3 regions of the Streptosporangium brasiliense genome follow, and region 2 is predicted to be linked to each of the others. Evidence: riboswitches for the same ligand, from Rfam matches in the RefSeq annotation. Region 2 holds a riboswitch; each other region holds the start of a gene.

What was found. Region 2 has a riboswitch for S-adenosylmethionine ahead of J2S55_RS03595 (glutathione S-transferase C-terminal domain-containing protein). Riboswitches for the same ligand answer to the same signal wherever they lie in the genome.
Region 1: another riboswitch for S-adenosylmethionine. It lies ahead of thrC (threonine synthase); the one in region 2 lies ahead of J2S55_RS03595 (glutathione S-transferase C-terminal domain-containing protein).
Region 3: another riboswitch for S-adenosylmethionine. It lies ahead of J2S55_RS18090 (aminotransferase class V-fold PLP-dependent enzyme); the one in region 2 lies ahead of J2S55_RS03595 (glutathione S-transferase C-terminal domain-containing protein).

What each region holds. Positions count from the first base shown of each region.
Region 1 is NZ_JAUSRB010000002.1:2,320,025-2,326,926, reverse strand. Features, by position in the region: gene groL (chaperonin GroEL) at 1-522, opposite strand, end outside; gene J2S55_RS19505 (cold-shock protein) at 863-1,063, opposite strand; gene J2S55_RS19500 (MoaD/ThiS family protein) at 1,392-1,667, opposite strand; gene thrC (threonine synthase) at 1,691-2,953, opposite strand; SAM riboswitch class I at 2,968-3,108, opposite strand; gene J2S55_RS19490 (S1 family peptidase) at 3,282-4,778, opposite strand; gene J2S55_RS19485 (RNA polymerase sigma factor) at 5,027-5,584, opposite strand; gene J2S55_RS19480 (alpha,alpha-trehalose-phosphate synthase (UDP-forming)) at 5,686-6,902, shown strand, end outside.
Region 2 is NZ_JAUSRB010000001.1:811,957-818,858, reverse strand. Features, by position in the region: gene J2S55_RS03610 (ABC transporter permease) at 1-702, opposite strand, end outside; gene J2S55_RS03605 (ABC transporter substrate-binding protein) at 699-2,324, opposite strand; gene J2S55_RS03600 (FAD/NAD(P)-binding protein) at 2,376-4,130, opposite strand; gene J2S55_RS03595 (glutathione S-transferase C-terminal domain-containing protein) at 4,177-5,121, opposite strand; SAM riboswitch class IV at 5,159-5,271, opposite strand; gene J2S55_RS03590 (ribonuclease FAU-1 family protein) at 5,324-5,824, shown strand; gene J2S55_RS03585 (enoyl-CoA hydratase) at 5,870-6,643, opposite strand; gene J2S55_RS03580 (nitric oxide synthase oxygenase) at 6,737-6,902, opposite strand, start outside.
Region 3 is NZ_JAUSRB010000002.1:2,009,259-2,016,160, forward strand. Features, by position in the region: gene J2S55_RS18065 (nuclear transport factor 2 family protein) at 1-298, shown strand, start outside; gene folB (dihydroneopterin aldolase) at 295-657, shown strand; gene folK (2-amino-4-hydroxy-6-hydroxymethyldihydropteridine diphosphokinase) at 654-1,151, shown strand; gene J2S55_RS18080 (DUF3180 domain-containing protein) at 1,148-1,600, shown strand; gene J2S55_RS18085 (NADH-quinone oxidoreductase subunit D) at 1,625-2,821, opposite strand; gene J2S55_RS18090 (aminotransferase class V-fold PLP-dependent enzyme) at 2,839-4,137, opposite strand; SAM riboswitch class IV at 4,190-4,305, opposite strand; gene J2S55_RS18095 (TerC family protein) at 4,443-5,303, shown strand; gene J2S55_RS18100 (hypothetical protein) at 5,455-5,781, opposite strand; gene J2S55_RS18105 (RNA polymerase sigma factor) at 5,778-6,335, opposite strand; gene J2S55_RS18110 (cytochrome P450) at 6,705-6,902, shown strand, end outside.

The sequences.
Region 1 (6,902 bases), on a different contig from region 2:
GATGACGCCTTCCTTGCCGACCTTGTCCATCGCCTCGGCGATCATCTCGCCGATCTGCGGGTCGCCCGCGGAGATGGAGGCGGTGGAGGCGATCTGCGCCTTCGTCTCCACGTCCTTGGCCAGCTTGGAGAGCTCCTCGCTGACGCGCTCGACGGCGGCCTCGATGCCCTTCTTCAGCGACATCGGGTTGGCGCCGGCGGCGACGTTGCGCAGACCCTCGCGTACCAGGGCCTGGGCGAGCACGGTGGCGGTGGTGGTGCCGTCACCCGCGACGTCGTCGGTCTTCTTGGCGACTTCCTTGACGAGCTCGGCCCCGATCTTCTCCCACGGGTCCTCGAGCTCGATCTCCTTGGCGATGGAGACACCGTCGTTGGTGATGGTGGGGGCGCCCCACTTCTTCTCCAGGACGACGTTACGGCCCTTGGGGCCGAGGGTCACCTTGACGGCGTCCGCGAGCTGGTTCATACCGCGCTCGAGACCGCGCCGGGCGTCCTCGTCAAACGCGATCATCTTGGCTGCCATACGGCTAGACCTCCCAAACGCAGGGTGGCTTGCACCAGATCGAGCCGACGCCCGCGACGGCATGTGGACCCGCGACTCCGTTCGGCGGGTCCCATCGTCTCGATCCAGGGTTGGCACTCTCCAACAGGGAGTGCCAACGAACTGTTTAGCACTCTACCCTGCCGAGTGCAAGCTGTGGGGCCCTGACCTGCACCCAGCTTAGAACGAGGTCCCGCCTTCACGGCGAAGGCCCGGCCCGCCGGTTGCGCGGCGAGCCGGGCCGACCGCCGGAAGATCCACGCGGACTGCGCTGCCGCGGGATCCGCCGACATTTCCCGACGAATGGACGGAAAGGGGTGCGTCAGACCGCCCGGACGGATTCCGCCTGGGGGCCCTTCTGGCCTTGAGTGATCTCGAACTCGACCCGCTGGCCCTGCTCGAGCGCACGATAGCCATCCATCATGATCGCGGAGTAATGGACGAACACATCCTTACCACCGTCTACCGCGATGAAGCCGTAGCCCTTGTCCGCGTTGAACCATTTGACGGTGCCTTGCGCCACTTCTGACTCCTCTTACTGGACTTGAGGACGCCGCCCATTCCTCTCGCGAAGTCCTCAATCTCCGAGGCGTAGACATCGCCTACGTCGATCGTTCTCGACCATACCTGTGGGACACCATAGGGCAACAGAGTCAATCAGCAAACTACCCCTTTACATACGCATTCAGGGGCGGAGCAGAGTTTTGCCGGTACGATTAATTGGTTAAAAATTGCATCATATCCCCAGGTCAGCAGAGGCGATCTTCCCCGCGAAACACGACACCCGCACGCGGCCGGGCCGCGTGCGGGTGTCAGGGAGAGGCGGGGTGGGCGCGCGGAGGCGCCGGGGGTCAGCCCCCCGCGACCGCCGGAATGATGGAGATCTGGACGCCGGACGGCGTGGCCGTGTCGAGGTTGTCGGCGAAACGGACGTCCTCATCCCCGACATAGACGTTGACAAAACGCCGAATCTTGCCCGTTTCATCGAGAATGCGGGCGCCGATTCCGGGGTGGTCCGCATCGAGCTTCTGCAGAACCTCCCGGAGGGTCTCCCCCTCCGCGGTCACCTCGGCCGAGCCGCCGGTGTAGGTCCGGAGAATCGTCGGAATCCGCACAGAAACGCTCATTATTCAGTCCCTTTCACAAGTTTCTAGGCGATAGCCGTACGGAATGCGTCAAGAGACGGCCGGATGACCGCGGTGGGACGCGCCTGGTCCGCCACCGCGTCGAGGGTCTTGAGGCCGTCGCCGGTGTTGAGGACCACGGTCTCGCCCTCGGGGTCGAGCCGCCCGGAGGCGACCAGCTTGCGCAGCACGCCGACGGTGACGCCGCCCGCGGTCTCGGCGAAGATCCCCTCGGTCCTGGCCAGCAGCCGGATCGCGTCGACGATCTCGGCGTCGGTGACGTCCTCCACCGCGCCGCCGGTGCGCCGGGCGATGTCCAGCACGTAGGGGCCGTCGGCGGGGTTCCCGATCGCCAGCGACTTGGCGATGGTGTCCGGCTTGACCGGGCGGATCACGTCGTGGCCCGCCTTGTAGGCGGCGGAGACCGGGGAGCAGCCCTCGGCCTGGGCGGCGAAGATCTTGTATGGCCGGTCCTCGACGAGACCGAGCGCGATCAGCTCCTTGAACGCCTTGTCGATCTTCGTGAGCTGGGAGCCGGACGCGACCGGGATGACGATCTGGTCGGGGATCCGCCAGCCGAGCTGCTCGGCGATCTCGTAGGCCAGCGTCTTGGAGCCCTCGGCGTAGTAAGGCCGGAGGTTGACGTTGACGAAGCCCCACTTGTCGCCCAGCTCGTCACCGATGAGCTCCGAGCAGAAGCGGTTGACGTCGTCGTAGGTGCCCTCGATGCCGACGAGCCTGCCGCCGTAGACCGACGCCATGACGATCTTGGCCTGCTCCAGGTCCGCGGGGATGAACACGCAGGCGTCCAGCCCGGCCCGGGCGGCGGCCGCGGTCACCGCGCCGGCCAGGTTGCCGGTGGAGGAGCAGGACAGGGTGTGGAAGCCGAAGTTGCGGGCCGCCTCGACCGCGATGGCCACCACGCGGTCCTTGAAGGAGTGGGTGGGGTTGCCGGAGTCGTCCTTCACGTGCAACGAACGGATGCCCAGCTCACGGGCGAGGTTGTCGGCCTTGACGAGCTTGGTCCAGCCGGGCGCCATGTTGGGCTTGGCGGCCACGTCCGCGGGGACGGGCAGCAGCGAGCGGTAGCGCCAGATGTTCGTCGGCCCCTCGGCGATCTGCTCCCGGGTCACGCGCCCGAAGTCGTAGGCGATCTCAAGGGGCCCGAAACACTCGATACAGGCGAAGCTGGGACCGAGGTCGTAGCGGGCGCCGCATTCGCGGCAGGACAGGGCCGCGGCGGGGCCGAAGTCGAGCGAGGTGGTGGTTTCAGTGCTTGCGAGCGCCATGAAGCGAGGCCTTTCCCTCATCTTCGTCTGCGACCACCCTGGCCGCAGACCGGAATTGGCACCTGTCCCGGCCGACCTCGTCAGATCACGAGTCTTGAACCGGGAGGGTTGCCGGGGCTTCGCAGGGCCGGTCCCTCCACCCCTCTGGATGAGCAAATATTCAGTTGGAACCTGGCGAGCAGGTCTTACGCACTCTACCCCGGCTTGCCTCCATCCTGACCAACCGTCTCACTGTTTGAGATGTAATGTGTTACCTGGCGGACAGTTCGCCGAGATCACGACGTCCGGGAGGCCGCCGCGCCGGGCACCCGACCCGGCGGCCGGGCCGTCACGGCGCCCTGAAGCCCAGGGCGTAGGGGCCGGAGCCGCGTGAGGCGTACACGCGATAGCGGTAGTAACCCGGCGTGCCGGTGTAATCGATCTTCTCGTCGGGGCCCGGCCCCTCCGAGAGGGCGACCGTGAGCCAGCCGAGGGCGCCCCATTTCTGGAGATAGAGGTCGAAGTCGACGCCGTCGGCGGCGTCCAGGCAGCCGGAGTGGAGGCCCGTGACGCTCGCCCGGTAGTAGCGGTTGTCGGGCTGGTAGGCGCCCTGACCGGCGCTCAGCCTGCCGGTGACGTTCTTCGGGTAACCCTTGCAGGCCGCGGCGGCCGGCGGACTGCCGCCGTCGGTCACCAGGGTGAGGCCGTAGGTCGTGAGGATCTCGCCGAGCGGCTGGAAGTAGGTGACGCCGCCCGTGGTGCAGTTGCCGGAGCCGCCGGAGGTGACCCCCTGGGCCTGGTCCTGGGAGACGAAGGAGCCCCCGGAGTCGCCTGGCTCGGCGCACACGTTGGTGCGGGTCAGCTCGTAGATGCTCCCCTGGGGGTAGGCGACGCTGGCGTCGCGCTGCAGGACCGTGCCGCAGTGCCAGTCGGTGGTGGAGCCGGCCCGGCAGACCGAGGCGCCCTCGATGGCCACCCTGGAGCCTCTGACGCGCACGGTGCCGCCGCTGCCGTTGTTCACCAGCGGCTTGGGCGTCCAGTTGGCGTTCACGGCAACCCAGGAGAAGTCGCTGCCCGGGAAGGTCGACCCCCGGAAGACGCCCTGGGCCGCCCGGTTGAAACCGGTGGTGGTCTCGTCCACCTTGCCGCAGTGGCCGGCGCTGACGAAGCCCTTCTGGGCTCCGCGGGTCACGGAGAAGCCGATCGAGCAGCGGTGCACGGTGCCGATGTAGTAGGGGTCGCCGCCCACCAGGTCGTAGAAGGGCCGGGGGTCCTCGCCGGAGGGCAGCACGCTCACCACGGCCCCGTCCATGTCGATGCTCTTCATGATGACCTCGGTCTCCGAGGTCTCCTTGGACAGGACGACGACCTTGTTGGTCTTCACGTCGATGTAGCTCACCGTCCCGCCCTTCGGGCGGCCGAGCAGAACCTCGTCGATCTTCTTCTTGGTCGACACGAGCTTCGTCATCGACGTGCCGACGACCTCGGGCCGGGCGCCGCCGGCGATGATCTGGGGGATGTCGGCGGGGTCGGTGGTGGCCACCACGAGGACCTGCGCGGTGGTCCCGACGAACCAGGAGCCGCCGAAGTGCGGGCCCAGCCGGTGGCGGAGGTCCTCCTCGACCGGCGCCAGGCGGGCCTCGTTGGCCAGGCGGGCGTGGACCTGTTCCCGGCTGAGACCGAGATCGCGCTCAAGCGCCTCGATCATGCCCGGCGGCGGGTTCCAGGCGGTCGGGACCACCGGGCTGTCCGCCGTCCGGTGCCTGGCGACGGCTGGGGCGGCCGTCAGGGCAAGTGCGGCGAGCGCCAGGACACACCCCGCCGCAAGGGGACGTCTGTGGGACATGGGTCTCTCCTCGACCTCAGCTTTCCGGGCATGAGGGGGGAGAGCGCCCCAATCGCCGCTTGATCGTGCGACATGGGCAACGCCACCTTAATTCAGGCGTTGCCACTCAAGGCCGTAGAAGCCGAACGCCACGCGGGAGACGATTCCGAACGCCCCGCCGGTGCGCCCCGGACCGCGCGGGCGCACGCGGGCCCGCCCCGGCCCCGGACCGTCCCGCCGTCCCCGGACCCGGCCGCCGCGCCGGGGTCTCAGAACCCGTAGGCGTCGCCCAGCGCGCCCTGGACGTATTTACGCGCCTGGTGGATGCGGGACTTGGCGGTGCCGAGCGGGATGCCGAGCTGCTCGGCCACCTCGTTGTAGTCGAGCTGGCAGATGTCGCGCAGCACCAGCGCCTGGGCCAGCTCCGGCTTGTCGGCCTCCAGCGCCTCCATCGCGTCGAGCAGGTCCAGCCGGGACCCGGCGATCACGCTCACCCGGGCGACATCGGGCTTCTGCAGCGGCAGCTCGTCGGAGCTCTGCTCGGCCGAGCGCCGCTTCAGCGACCGGTAGGTGGTCCGGGCGCAGTTGGCGGTCACGATGTGCAGCCAGGTGGTGAACCGGGCCCGCCCCTCGAAGCGTCCGATGTTGCGGGCCACCGCCAGCAGCGTGTCCTGGGAGGCCTCCTCGGCGTCCTGCCGGTAGGGCAGGATGCGCCCGCAGTGGCGGAGCACGTCCGGTTCGATCCGCTTCAGCAGCTCACCCAGCGCGCGGTGGTCACCCCCGGCGGCCATACGGGCCAGTTCCTCGGTCGTCTCGTCCAGCGCCATCAAGGGCCCCCATCACCGGTCACAGTCGCTCGACATCCTACGGTCGAGGGTTATGTTTGGTTAACCTTCGGGACAAGCATGTCCCTAGGCGAGGGGGTCTGATGAACGCGATCCTGGTGGCTTCCAACCGCGGTCCCGTCTCGTTCACGCTCTCCGAGGACGGCTCCCTGAGCATGCGCAGGGGCGGAGGCGGCCTGGTCTCGGGGCTGGCGGAGGTCGCCAAGGGTCTCAACATGCTCTGGGTCTGCGCCGCGCTGTCCGACGGCGACCGCAGCGCGGCGCGGCTGGCGCCCGGCGGCCGGCTCGACCACGCCGGCTACGACACCGGGGCGGTGCGGATGCTCGACATCCCCCCGACGATCTTCCACCGGGCCTACAACGCGGTGGCGAACTCCACTCTCTGGTTCGTCAACCACCTCCTGTACGACACCCCCAACAGGCCGCACTTCGACGCCAGGTTCCGCCGCGAGTGGGAGTCCTACCAGGCGTACAACGAGGCGTTCGCGACGGCGCTGGCCGAGGAGGCGGCGCACGGCGCCAGGGTGATGGTCCAGGACTACCACCTGACCCTCGTCCCGGCCATGCTGCGGGGCGAGCGGCCCGACCTGCGGGTGGCCCACTTCTCACACACCCCGTGGGCGCCGCCGGAGTATTTCAACCTGCTCCCCGACGGCGTCGGGATCGAACTGCTCGAAGGCATCCTGGGCGCCGACCACGCGGGGTTCCTGACCGCGCGCTGGGCCGGGGCCTTCATGGACTGCTGCGAGACGGTGCTCGGCGCGGAGGTGGACCGCGCCGCCCGTACCGTCACCCACGGCGGCAGGACCACCCGGATCGGCGTGCACGGCCTCGGCGTGGACGGTGAGACGCTCTGGGCGCGGGCCCGCGAACCCGACGTCGAGTCGCACATGGCCGCCCTCCGCGAGCAGGTCGGCGACCGCAAGCTGATCGTGCGGATCGACCGGACCGAGCTGTCCAAGAACATTGTCCGGGGGCTGACCGCCTACCGGGAGTTCCTGGCGGCCCACCCCGAGTGGCACGGCAGGGTCGTGCACCTCGCCTTCGCCTACCCCTCCCGGCACGATCTTCCCGAATACCGCGAATACACCGCGGCGGTGCAGCGCTGCGCCCAGGAGATCGAGGACGAGTACGCCACCGAGGACTGGGCCCCGGTGATCCTCAACGTGCACGACGACTACCCGCGCTCGCTGGCCGCCTACCGGCTGGCCGACGTGCTGCTGGTCAACCCGATCCGCGACGGCATGAACCTGGTGGCCAAGGAGGGCCCCGTCCTGTCGCCGCGCAGCGCGCTGGTCCT
Region 2 (6,902 bases):
GAGGCGCCACTCGGTGATGCCGCGCGAGCGCGCGGTCACCGCGAACGGCTCCTCCAGCGCCCGTTCGAGACCTTCGCGCAGCACCTGGCCGAGCACTCCGGCGATCTGCAGTCCCAGCGCGGCGGCCGGCAGCACGAGCGCGGCGGAGCCCCGGTCACCGGAGACCGGGAACCAGCCGAGGCTGAAGGAGAAGACGGCCAGCAGCAGGATCCCGATCAGGAACGGCGGCACCGAGACCGCCACCAGCTCCGACAGCCCGGCCAGGCCGTTGGTCCAGGACCTGCGGCCCGCGGTGACCAGCGCCAGCACCAGGGCCAGCGCCACCCCGAAGACCGCCGCGGCGAGGGCGAGCCTCACGGTCGGCCCGATCTGCGAGGACAGGACGTCGCCGACGCCGCGCTGCAGGATGTAGGAGTGGCCGAGGTCGCCCTGGAGCAGCCGGATCAGATAGTCGCCGTACTGCTGCAGGGCCGAGCGGTCCAGCCCCCATTCGGCGATGATCTGCGCCCTCCGCTCGGGGGTGTCGAGACCGTCGCCGATGAGGACGTCCACGGTGTCGCCCGGGGCGAGCAGCAGCGCGACGTAGGCCGCGGTGGCGGCGGCCCAGAGCACGGCCACGCCGGATCCGAGCCGCCGGGCCACCGGGCCCAGCCACCCGGCGGCGGCCAGCCCCCGCCGCCGGGTGAGTGTGAGGGTGCTCATGTCCCTGTCCGGATGTCATAAGCACTGTTGGGGGTGCCGGAGACCGGTTCGAAGGTGAGCCCGGTTACGGAGGCGCTGTAGGCGATCTGGTCGGCCGGCACGTAGAGCGGCAGGAGCAGGGCCTCGTCGGCGACGAGCTTCTGCACCTTGGCGTAGAGCTCCTTGCGCTCGGCGGCGTCGGAGCTGGCCGACGCCTCGGTGAGCAACCTGTCCAGGCCGGCGTCCGCGAAGTGGGTCCGGTTGATCGCGGCGCCCTTGGGGAGGATCAGGTTGAGCGCGGCCCCGGCGTCGGTGTCGCCGCGCGAGTTCTCGAAGACGTCATATTGGTTGTCGTCGTAGGCCTTCTGCGCGGTGCCCTGGTCGACCAGCTTGACCTGGAAGTCGATGCCGGCGCTCTGCTTGACCGCCGCCTGGATCGCCTGGGCGAGGATGTCGCGGCGGTCGCGGACAAACGGGGCGGAGTTGACGGCCCGCACGGTCAGCCGCCTGCCGTCCTTGACCCGGTAACCCTCGGCGTCGCGCTTGTCCCAGCCCGCCTCGTCGAGCAGCCTGGCCGCCCGCTGCGGGTCGTTGCCGAAGGTGTTCTCCAGTGAGGCGTCGTAGAGCTGCGGGCTGCCCTGGCCGATGATGCTCCAGGCCCGTTCCGCCGTGCCCTGGTAGACCGAGTTGAGGACGGCGTCGACGTCGACGGCGTCCCGGAAGGCCTCGCGCACCCGTTTGTCGTCGAAGGGTGGGTGCGACTGGTTGAAGTAGTAGGAGAACGCGCTGCCGGAGTTGAGGCTGGTCTCCAGCTTCAACCGGGGGTCGCCCTTGATCAGGGCGATCTCCGTGGCGGGCACGCCCTCGATCACCTGGACCTGGCCCGAGGTGAGCGCGCCGACCCGGACGGCGGCCTCGGGCAGGAAGCGGTAGGTCACCTCCGCCAGGTGCGCCGGCCCCTGGTGGGCCGAGCCGGCGGGCGGCCAGCCGTAGTCGGGGTTGCGCTTGTAGTGGACCTCCTGTCCCGGGGTGAACCGGTCGAGGACGAACGGCCCGGTGCCGACGACGTCGACCCCGCCGGCCTTGAGGTCCTTGGCGTTCCTCAGCGACTTCGGGGAGATCTGGCCGGCGTACGGCGAGGACAGGAAGTCCAGGAACAGTCCGTCCGGCGCCTTCAGTGTGATCTTCAGGGTGTGCGGGCCGGCCACCTCGGCCCTGCCGAAGTTACGGAGCTGGACGGCGGCGACCGCCGGGTTGTAGCCCGGTGCCAGGAACTGGTCGAAGTTGGCCTTCACCGACGCGGCGTCGAACTTCTCCCCGTCGTGGAAGGTGACGTCGTCGCGGAGGTGGAGGGTGTAGGTCAGGCCGTCCTTGGAGACCTCCCAGGACTTGGCCAGCCACGGCAGGAACTCGCCGTCCTTGCCCCGGGCGACCAGCGAGTCGAACTGGTTGTGCACCAGCAGGCGGGCCTTGTTCTGGCCCCACAGCTGGGGGTTGAACGTGATGGGCTGCGTCTCCACCGCCCACACCAGCGACCCGCCGCCCCCGCCGCCGGCCGCGGCTGTCGGGGCCTCCGTCTCGGCCCCGCACGCCGCGAGCGCCAGCACCGCGGTCAGCGTCAGGGCGCCCCATCGGACTTTCACGTTCTTCTCTCCTTACAGCTCAGGCGACAGGCAGCTCGGGCGGCAGACAGCTCAGGCGACGTGTCGGATCTGGGTGGTGACGGCCTCGGACAGCACGATCCGGGCGAGGGCGTCGGCGTGCCGGAAGAGCGGGGCGTTGAGGCCGGGCCGGGCGAACCCGCCGGTGGCCCTGCCGCCCACGACCCAGGGGCCGAAGGCGAACCTGCGGGGGTGGGGGGTGTCGGAGCGGTCGAGCAGGCGGCGGTCGGCGGGCCGTACCTTCAGCAGCCCGGAGTCCTCGTCGATCTCGCCCCGGTCGCGGAGCGCGGAGATCAGCGGGTCGGTGGCCCGGCTCACGCTGGGCGCGGGCAGCCGGGCCTCGATCAGGGTCCGGGCCGCCACCGTGCCGGGGACGGTGGGGCTGTGCGCCTGCCACCGCCGGTCACGGTGCTCCACCTTCAGGTCCGCGCCGAGGAAGGTGACCACGCCGGCCCTGGCCAGCGCCCGCAGCTCCTCCAGCCGGGGGCCGGGCGGACCGCTGGCGACGTAGCTGAAGAAGCCGTGGAACCAGGGGTCGGAGACGCCCAGCTCGGCCAGGACGCCGTAGACGGACAGCAGCCCGAGGATCATGGCGTGGTCGGCGCTGTGCGCGGGGTCGGAGCGCCGCTCCAGGTCCGCTCCCAGGTAGCCGTGCATCCACCTGCGCAGCCCCGCCGGATCGCCGAACCGCATCCGCTCCAGCGGCCGGTCCAGCCGGTCGAAGTCCAGCCGGTCCAGATGCCGGGGTACGGCCCTGCGGATCAGCGCGCGCATCCCGGGACTGCGCCACTCCTCGGCCGCGTACGCCTCCTCGAACTCCGCCCAGCCCGTCCGGGCCCGCTCCGGGTGGGCGGTGAGCAGCTCGTGGTAGTAGGCGTGGCCCAGCTCCTTGGCGGCCAGCGGCCACACGTCCCTGCGGAAGTTCCACGGCCCCTCGCCGAGCGCCTGCGCGGTGAGGAAGCGCGGCACCGGCGGGCGGGCGCCGCGGAAGGGGTATCCGGTCTTCGAGTGGTACGGCACGCCGCGGCGCGAGCCCACCTGGAGCAGCGGCTCCCGCCCGCTGGGCAGGTAGACGAGCTCCCCGTCGTACTCGCGGACGAACCGGCCGCCCCGGCCCGAGGTGAGCAGCACCATCAGGTCGACGAAGGCCAGCCCCATGCCCCGGACGATCACCGGCTCGCCCCCGGGCACCCGGTCCAGGTCGAGGTCGGCGGCGTAGCCGGTGGGCAGGTAGTGCAGCCCGCTGCCCGCGGCCGTCTCCGCCAGTGCCCGCTCCTGCCTGGTCGGGATCACGTCGCCGTGCCCCTGCGCCAGGATCACCGCGTCCACCTCGATCGTCCGGCCGCCCTCCAGCGTCACGACCTGCCCGCCGGGGACGTCGGTGAGGTCCAGCGCGCGGGCCGCGTGGACGTGCACCCGGACGCCGCGTGGAGCGGTGTCGACCGCCTGCTGGAAGACGTGGGACAGGTAGGCGTTCTGGACGGGCCGGGAGGCGAACCTGCCGGGGTCGCCGCCGAGCCACTGGGCCAGCGAGGGGCCGGGGCGGATCGGGCCCCGGCACTGGACCGACGCGTCGGTGAACAGCGTCACGTCGGCGGCGGTGGAGTTCATCCAGAGCAGCTCGGGCTGCTCCCTGCGCCAGACCCGTCCGCCGCCCGGGGGGTAGGGGTCGATCACGTGGACGTCCAGCGACGGCCAGTCGAGCAGGTCGGCCGCGTTGGCGCAGATCCGCTCCACCAGGCAGGTCCCGGTCGGCCCGGCGCCGACGACGGCGACGGAGGCGCTCATGCGATCTCCTCGCCCGGCCGCACGGGGGTCGCGGCGCTCGCGGGGCTCATACGGCGGCTCTGCGGTGCGGCTCGTCCCAGTCGGCGTGGAGCGGCTCGACCGGGATCCGCCAGGGGTCGGTCTCCGTGGCGGCCGGGGAGGTGATCGCGGAGAAGTCGGTGCTGTCACGGAAGGCGGGGTGCCGGTAGAGGTCCCGGGCGTAGGCCCACAGATTCGGGAAGGCGGTCAGCGGGCGCTCGCTGATCCTGGCGGAGGGGTTGTCGGCGAGGTCGAAGCGGAGCAGCGTCGGCCAGAGCCGCACGTCCGCCTCGGTGATCCCGGAGCCGAACAGGAACCTGCGGTCGGCGAGCCGGGCGTCGAGCTCCTCCAGGAAGGAGATCACGGCCTGACGTGCCTGGCCGTACTCCGTCTCGCCGGCGGCCGAGGCGACGCGGCCCGCCGCGGTGTTGGCGTACTCGTAGATCCTGGCGTTGAGCGCGTCGATGTCCGGCCGGAGCTCCTCGGGGTAGAGGTCGATCTCCGGGTCGCCGCCGAACCGGGTGCCCAGGTCGATCGTGATGTCGGGGAAGTCGTTGCTGACGATCCGCCCGCCCGCCCTGTCCCACAGCACCGGCACCGAGACGTGGCCGTCGAAGCCCGGCTCGGTCGCCTCGTACGCCTCGCGGAGCGTGGTGAAGCCGTTCACCGGGTCGGCCCCGCGCCGCTCGCGGAAGGCCCAGCCGCGCCCGTCACGCTCGTCGTCCACGTAGGACAGCGAGATCACGTCCTGCAGTCCCTTGAGCGAGCGCACGATCACCGCGCGCTGCGCGTAGGGACAGACCGCCGCGACGTAGAGGTGGTAGCGGCCCGGCTCGGCGGGGAACTCGCCGGCGCCGTCGGCGGTGATCCGCCCCTGGAAGGGGTAGCGGGGGCCGGGCCGGTCGCCCGGCCGGTAGCGGCCGTAGGCGTCGAGGTCGACGGGGCCGGCGTAGTTGAGTGTGATCTCGGACATGTACTGCTCCCAGGCATGCCTCGGTGACCCGTTGAGGGGTCCGCGCTTGCGGCACGCCGACCGTGCCGCCAGGTCTCCCCCGGGGGCACCCCGCCGCGGTGCGAGGGTTGCCGGTCAGTGAGCCGGGGCTCTGCACTGACACTCTTAACCTAGTTAGAAGGTAGGAAATACATAGATCTCTGTCAACCCTTATGGTCGGGGGATGACACGCGAGATCGTGAATGTGGTCTACCGCAAATACGACGGCTCACTGCACTGGCACCACCCCGCGCTGCTCCTCGGCGAGGACGAGCACGGCGTCTGGACCGGCTGCGTCGCCGGCTCCACCGGCAGCAAGGGCGACGAGCCGCCGGTGACCTGGACCGACGCGTTCGTGATGCTCTTCCCCCGCGACGCCTGGTGGACGGCCACCTTCAACGCCGAGCCGAACAGGGTCGAGATCTACTGCGACATCTCGACCGTCCCCCAGTGGCGCGACGGCGAGGTGACCATGGTCGACCTCGACCTCGACGTCCTGCGCATGCGCGACGGCCGGATCCTCCTGGACGACGAGGACGAGTTCGAGGAGCACCAGGTCCGCTACGCCTATCCCCCCGAGGTCATCGAGAACGCCCGCGCCACGGCCGCCCGGCTGATGGAGGCCGTCACCACCGGCGCCGCCCCCTTCAGGACCGCCCCCCACTGGCTGTCCCACGTGACCTGACCGCCCCGCGCCACCGCCGCGGGCGAGGCCCGGCGGCGGGCGGGCTTACAGGGGCGGAAACCTGGGGGCGCGGCGCTCGACGAAGCTGGCCACGCCCTCGGCGAAGTCGGGGCGGCCGAACGACTCGGCCATCAGGCGCACGGCGGCCGACTCCGACGCCTCCAGGGTCCGGTCCCAGTCGCCCCAGACCTGGCGCTTGATCACGGCCATCGACGCCGGCGAGCTGTGCGTCGCCAGCTCGCGGGCGTAGGCCAGGGTCTCCTCCAGCAGGTTCTCCCCGGGCACCGACCGGCCGGCCAGGCCCAGCCGGTACGCCTCCGCCCCGGTGAACGTGCGGCCCGACAGCAGCAGGTCCATGGCCCGGGCCTGGCCGATGAGCCTGGGCAGGATCCACGACAGGCCGTACTCGGCGATCAGGCCGCGGCGGGCGAAGGCGGTCGTCCACTTGGCCTCGGCGGCGGTGAAGACCAGGTCGCAGACCAGGGCGTGGACCATGCCGAGCCCGGCACAGGCGCCGTTGACGGCCGCGATGACCGGCTTGCCGATGGTGGCCGGGAAGGTGGTGGGCCGCCTGTCCGGCTCCCCTTCGTAGGAGCCGTCCTGGATGGCGTTGAGGGTCTGGAAGTCCGCGCCGGCGCAGAAGCCCCTCCCCGCCCCGGTCACGACGATCACCCGGACCTCCGGGTCCTTCTCGGCCTCGGCGAGCTGGTCGAAGTATCGCCGCCCCATCGTGTCGGTCCAGGCGTTGAGCCGCTCGGGCCGGTTGAACGTCAGGGTCAGCACGCCCTGCTCGACCGACGACAGCACCAGGTCCATCATTCCGCGCCCTCCTCACCCGGCCACCATACCGAATCATGTTCTACAGCTTCTCCGCAACGCCCCCGCCCCGCCGCCGCGCCGTCCCGCCCTCCGTCACCACCCCGGCACGGGCCAGCGGCCGAGCCCCCGCTCCACGGAATCGGGGTGGTGGACGTAGCTCGGCGACAGCTCCGCCTCGTCGTAGTAGCGGTGGAAGACCGGCGTGGCCGAGCCCGAGATGGGCGGGACGATCCAGCTCCAGTCGGCCGGGCAGACCCGG
Region 3 (6,902 bases), on a different contig from region 2:
GATCGTGAACGGCCGCCAGGAGGTGCTGCGCTCCTGGGCGCTCATCATGGCCAACACCCCCTACATCCAGTTCGTGCTGACCGACGTCCGCGTCATGGTCCTGGGCGATGTGGCCATTCTCACCTGCGAGGAGAACATCCTCACCGCCGGTGACGAGGGCGACTCCAGCTTCGCCGCGGGCAAGGTGGTGGCGAGCAACACCTTCATCAGGACGGCGGCGGGCTGGCGGCTCTGGCTGCACCACGGTTCGCCGGTGCTGCAGGGCGACGAGGACGAGGAAGAAGAGGAAGCCGCGTGACAGACCGGATCAGCGTCAAGGGCCTGCGGGCACGGGGACGGCACGGCGTGCTGGCCGCCGAGCGCGAGCTCGGCCAGGAGTTCGTCGTCGACGCCACGCTCTTCCTCGACACGGCGCCCGCGGCGGCCGGGGACGACCTCACCAGGACCGTGCACTACGGCGAGCTCGCCCAGGACCTGGTGAAGGTCGTGGAGGGCGAGCCGGTCAACCTGATCGAGACGCTGGCCCAGCGCCTGGCGGAGGTCTGCCTGGCGCGCGAGCAGGTGCTGTCGGCGGAGATCAGTGTGCACAAGCCGGCCGCGCCGATCCCGCTGCCGTTCGACGACGTGGTAGTGACGATCACCCGGAGCCGGGGATGAAGGTCGTGCTGGCGCTCGGCAGCAACCTGGGTGACCGGTTCGAGACGCTGCAGGGCGCGCTCGACGCGCTCTTCGACGCCCCCGAGCTCGACTTCGTCGCGGTCTCGCCCGTATACGAGACCGACCCGTTCGGCGGCCCCGAGCAGGGCCCCTACCTCAACGCGGTGGTGATCGCGCAGACCACCCTGGGACCCCGGACGCTCCTTGAGCGCGCCCAGGGGGTGGAGAACGCCTTCGGCAGGGTCCGCCAGGAGCGGTGGGGGCCGCGCACCCTGGACGTCGACCTGATCGCCGTGGGCGACGTCACCGCCGACGACCCCGAGCTGACGCTGCCGCACCCCAGGGCGCACGAGCGCGCGTTCGTGCTGGTGCCGTGGCTGCGGGCCGATCCGGACGCGGTGCTGGCCGGGCGCAGGGTCGAGGACCTGCTGGCCGGGCTGGACCAGGACTACGTGCGGCTGCGTGCCGATCTGACGCTGCAGAGGCCCATTTGAAGCCGACCCGTCCCGGCGTGCTCGTCGGTCTCGTCGTCGTGTTCGCGATCATCACCTGGGCGCTGCTGAAGCCTCTTTACTCGTCCCTGCCGACCGTGCCGTGGACCGCGATCCCCACGGTGCTCCTGCTGGCGATCGGCGAGATCTACAGCGGGTGGATGACGAAGGCCAGGATCGAGCGCAAGGGCGACACCAAACCCGTCGAGCCGCTGGCGGTGGCCCGGCTGGCGGCCCTCGCCAAGGCCTCCGCGTACGGCGGGGCGATCTTCGGCGGCGTCTTCGCCGGGTTCACGATCTACACCGCCGACCTGCTGGAGCAGGGCGTGCCCCGCCGCGACTTCCTCATCGCCGGCGGCTCGTTCGTGGGCTGCGTGGTGCTGGTCTGCGCCGCCCTCTACCTCGAATACTGCTGCAAGGTGCCCAAGGACTCCTCGGAGGAGGACCGCTAGCCCCGGGGCGGCGCGGCCCGTGCGTCACTTGTCGATGTCGCCCACGACGAAGAACATCGACCCCAGGATGGCCACCATGTCGGAGACCAGGTGGCCGGGGAGCATCTCGCGCAGCACCTGGACGTTGTTGTAGGAGGCCGAGCGGAGCTTCATCCGCCAGGGGGTCTTCTCGCCGCGGGAGACCAGATAGTAGCCGTTGATGCCGAGCGGGTTCTCGGTCCAGGCGTAGGTGTGGCCCTCGGGCACCTTGAGCACCTTGGGCAGGCGCTGGTTGACCGGCCCCTGCGGCAGCTCCCGGAGCCGCTCCAGGCAGGCGTCGGCCAGGTCCAGGGAGACCTTCACCTGCTCCAGCAGCACCTCGAACCGGGCGTGGCAGTCTCCGGCCGTCCGGGTGACGACCCGCACCGGCAGCTCGCCGTAGGCGAGGTAGGGCTCGTCCCTGCGCAGGTCGAGGTCGACCCCGGAGGCGCGGGCGATCGGGCCGCTCACGCCGTACTGCATGATCGTCTCCCGGTCCAGCACGCCCACCCCGACCGTGCGGGCCAGGAAGATCTCGTTCCCGGCGATCAGGTGCTCGATGTCGGGCAGCCGCCGCCGCACGTCCGCGACGGCGCGCCCGGCGCGGTCCGTCCAGCCCTCGGGCACGTCCTCCTTGAGGCCGCCGACCCGGTTGAACATGTAGTGCATCCGGCCGCCGGAGATCTCCTCCATCACGGCCTGGAGGGTCTCGCGCTCCCGGAAGGCGTAGAAGACCGGGGTGATCGCGCCGAGCTCCAGCGGATAGGAGCCGAGGAACATCAGGTGGCTGAGGACCCGGTTGAGCTCGGCCAGGAGCGTGCGCATCCAGACCGCCCGGACCGGCACCTCCATGCCGAGCATCCGCTCCACCGCGAGCACGACGCCCAGCTCGTTGGCGAACGCCGACAGCCAGTCGTGCCGGTTGGCCAGCACGATGATCTGCCGGTAGTCGCGCACCTCGAACAGCTTCTCCGCGCCGCGGTGCATGTAGCCCACGATCGGCTCGGCCGCGCTGATCCGCTCCCCGTCCAGGGTGAGCCGCAGCCGCAGCACCCCGTGGGTGGACGGATGCTGCGGCCCGATGTTGAGGACCATGTCCTCGGTCGCGAGCTCCTTGCCGCGCACTCCGTGCACGGCGTCCGCTCCGGCGCCGATCCCTACGCTGATCTCCCGGGGCGCGCCTCCGGCACGACGCTCAGTCATAGGGCCATGCTGTCACGTCAGCTCCGCGACAGCAGGTCCCGCAGAGCGGCGACCAGACGGTCGACGTGCTCCTCGGTGGTGCCGATCCCGATGGAGGCGCGGACCGCGGAGGCGGTGACGTCGTCGCAGCCGCCGTCCTTGGCGCCGAGGAGGTGACGGACGAAGGGGTGGGCGCAGAACTTGCCGTCGCGCACGCCGATGCCGTACTCGCCGGACAGGGCCTCGGCGACCTCGCGGGCGGTGAAGCCGTCCACCACGAAGGAGACGATGCCGACGCGGGGGTGGTCGGGACCCCACAGGGACAGCTCGTGGACACCCTCGACGGAGGCCAGGCCGGCGCGGAGGCGGCCGATGAGGCGCTCCTCCTCGCGCAGCAGCGGGCTCCAGCCGGTGGCGCTCAGGGCGTCGCAGGCGGCGGCCAGGGCGATGGCGCCCAGGACGTTCGGGGTGCCGGCCTCGTGACGGGCCTCGGGGTCGTCGTGCCACTCGGCCCCGTCGCCGTCGACCGAGCGCACCGCGCCGCCGCCCCGCAGGTACGGCTCCGCCTCCGACAGCCAGTCGGTCCGGCCGACCAGGGCGCCGGTGCCGAAGGGGGCGTAGAGCTTGTGGCCGGAGAAGACCACGTAGTCCAGGTCCAGTGCGGTCAGGTTGAGCCGGCGGTGCGGGACGAGCTGGGCGGCGTCGACGAGGATGCGGGCGCCGTGGCGGTGGGCGATGTGGGCCAGGGCGGCGATCGGCCAGAGCTCGCCGGTGACGTTGGAGGCCGCGGTCACGACCAGCAGCTTGGGGCCGTGGATCCCGGCCAGCGCCTCGTCGGCGGCGCGGACCGCCTCGCCCGGGAAGGCGGGGGGCGCGAGCCGTACGGCGTCGGCCCAGGGCAGCAGCGAGGCGTGGTGCTCGGTGTCGAAGACCACGGCGGTGGTCCCCGCCGGAAGGCTGCGGGCCAGCAGGTTGGTCGCGTCGGTGGTGTTCCGGGTGAAGATCACCGAGTCGTCGGGGCGCGCCCCGACGAAGGCGCGGACCGTGTGCCGGGCCTGCTCGTAGCGGGCCGTGGTGAGCTGGGAGGCGTACCCGGCACCGCGGTGGACGCTGGAATAGGCCGGGAGCGCGGCGGCGACGGCGGCGCTCACCGGCTCCAGACAGGGCGCGCTGGCGGCGTAGTCGAGGTTGGCGTAGGGGACGAGCCTGCCGCCCCTGACCGGGACCTGGAGGTCCGAGCCGAGCACCGCGGGGATCCGCCGGTCCTCGGACGCGCGGGTGGCGGGGACGGTCACGGACGTGGCGGGGGCGGAGGTGAAGATCGTCAGTGCGGACACGCCAGAACTCCTCGGAGGTCATCGGACCCCAAGCCGTGGCGTTGGTGCGTGGAGCCCGCGCTTGCCCGGCACGCTCCGTGCCGGACCAGGTCCTCACCCGGGGCACCCCGCCGCGGACGCGAGGGTTGCCGGCCAGCGAGCCGGGGCTTGTCACTGGCACTCATGACCTACAGGGGAACTATAACCGACTCCTGGCCGGGCTCCGCAAGTCGTTGAAATGCGCAGTTGTGATCCTTGTTCAGGAACTCACGGTGATGCCCAGTCGTCTAGGCAGTGACCCCTGACGCCTGACGGAGGAGTGAACGATGGATTGGGTGACTGATCCCGAGATCTGGATAGGGTTCGTCACCCTTGTCGGCCTGGAGATCGTGCTGGGCATCGACAACATCATCTTCATCTCGATCCTGGCGGGGAAGCTCCCGCCCGGCCAGCGCGACAAGGCGCGGAAGCTGGGTCTCCTCGCCGCCCTGGTCAGCCGGCTGCTGCTGTTGCTGGCGCTGTCGTGGGTGGTGAAGCTGACGGCGCCGATGTTCGAGGTCTTCGGCCATCCGATCTCGGGACGCGACCTGATCCTGATCCTCGGCGGCCTCTTCCTGCTGGGCAAGAGCGTCTTCGAGATGCACGACAGCCTTGAGGGCAAGTCGGGTCACGCCAGCGGCAGGGTCGCCGCCTCCTTCACCGCGGTGATCCTCCAGATCATGGTCCTGGACATCGTGTTCTCCCTCGACTCGGTGATCACCGCGGTCGGCATGGTCGACGAGCTCGGCGTCATGGTCGCGGCCGTCATCGTCTCGGTCGTCGTGATGCTCTTCGCCTCCGGCCCGATCAGCCGTTTCGTGGACAAGCACCCGAGCATCAAGATGCTCGCCCTGTCGTTCCTGGTGCTGATCGGCGTCGTGCTCATCGCCGAGGGCTTCGAGCAGCACATCTCCAAGGGCTACATCTACTTCGCGATGGCGTTCTCGCTCGTCGTGGAGCTGCTGAACATCCGGATGCGCGGCAAGGCGGCCAAGGGCGTGCCCGAGGAGGACGGGCCGGTCGAGCTGCACCACCGCTACGAGGCGGACGAGCGGGCCGGGTCCCCGCAGGACCAGGGCGTGCGTGGACCGTCGGACCGGGTGGCGGAGCCGGATCCCGATCACGGTGGAGGCTCAGCGGTCAGGTGACCTCGCCGTGAAAGCGGCCGGCCTGTCGTGGTGCGCGGCCCGGAGCCGGTCGCCGAGATCGGGGCGCCACCACCCGTCGGCATCGGGGCGCGGGCCCGCGCCTGCCATGGCGTCCCGGAATGTCCGTCGGTTGTTCCTGGCGGGCGTGTCGTCAGCCTGCCGAAGCTCCCGTGCGGTCCGCCGCCGTCCGGCGGAGATCTCCGCCGGTTCCGTCCGTCAGGGTGCACCGGCCGTCCACGCAGGAGCGTTGGAGACGGCCCATCGAGATCGTCTGCACCAGTCCGATGGCCCAGCAGGTCGGGCAGCCGCGCAGAGCAACCAGGCCGAGCGGCGCCAGCAGCAGACTGGCCGGTCCGGCCGTCGGGACCAGCGCGACGGCTCCGATCAGGAGACCGAACCCGAGCCCGCCGCGGAGCAGGTGCCGGGAGACGGACCTGCTGGCGAAGCCCGCGTCGCCGGTCATCTTCGTGCTTCTCATTCGATTCCTCCCCAGTTCTGGGTCTGCAGGTCGCCGCGGACGGCGGCCCGGGCGCGGTGCAGCCGGGATTTCATGGCGGCGCTGCTCAGCCCGAGGGATCTGGCGACGACAGGGCCCGGCAGGCCCTGGACATCACGCATGATCAGCACGAGGCGTTGATCGGCCGGCAGCGCGGCGATCGCGGTGGCGACCTGGTCGACTTCGAGGCCCCGCAGCACCTCGTCCTCCGCGGAGGAGCAGGATCCGTCAAGGGCCGGTTCGGCCCGCCACACCAGCGACTGGGCGCGGCGCAGGCATTCGTTGCGCACGATCTGGAACATCCACGAGGCCAGCGCGCCGGACGCCCGCAAGGTGCCGATCTTGCGGAAGAGGATGATGAGCGCCTCTTGGGCGGCGTCCTCGGCGTCCTGCGGACTCGCGCACAGCGAGAAGGCGAACCGCCGCACGTGCGGGTGGGACCCGCTGACCAGAGCGGCGATCGACGCCTGGTCTCCCTGCTGCGCCGCCGCGATCAGCTGCCGGCTGGGCCACCGGGATCGGGAGGCCCTAGCCACGGGACCGGGCCCGCTTGCGGAGGAACGCGACGCTGCACGCGCAGATGAGCACTGCCGCGACAGCGATAACGATCATGGTGGTCAAGGGAACCTCCTGTCCGTCGACCGGCCGTGGCGCCGGTACGCATATAAGGCCGGTACTCATATAAGAGGGAGTCTCGGCGGAAAAGGATTCAGCCCGCTTGAGGGTCGATCCCGCGGAGATCCCCGAAGGTCCGCCGCGAAACACCTCCAGCCGGCCTGCGTCCGCCGCGAAACACCTCCCGACGGCCTGTGCCCGTTGATCCGTTCGGTCTGTCGGAGCTCGCGTACGGCCGGGCCGGCCGCCTCGTAGCTCACAAGTTTGGCAGCGAACATTACGATGCTTACGTGCGCTTTGATCCTTGGAATCCGGAATTCGTCGCCCACCCCTATGACGTCTACGCCGAGCTGAGGCGGGAACGGCCGGTCAGCTTCTTCGAGCCGACCGGCCAGTGGCTGATCGCCCGGCACGCCGACGTCAACGCGCTGCTGCGCGACCGCCGGCTCGGCCGCTCCTACCTGCACGTCGCCACGCACGCCGAGTTC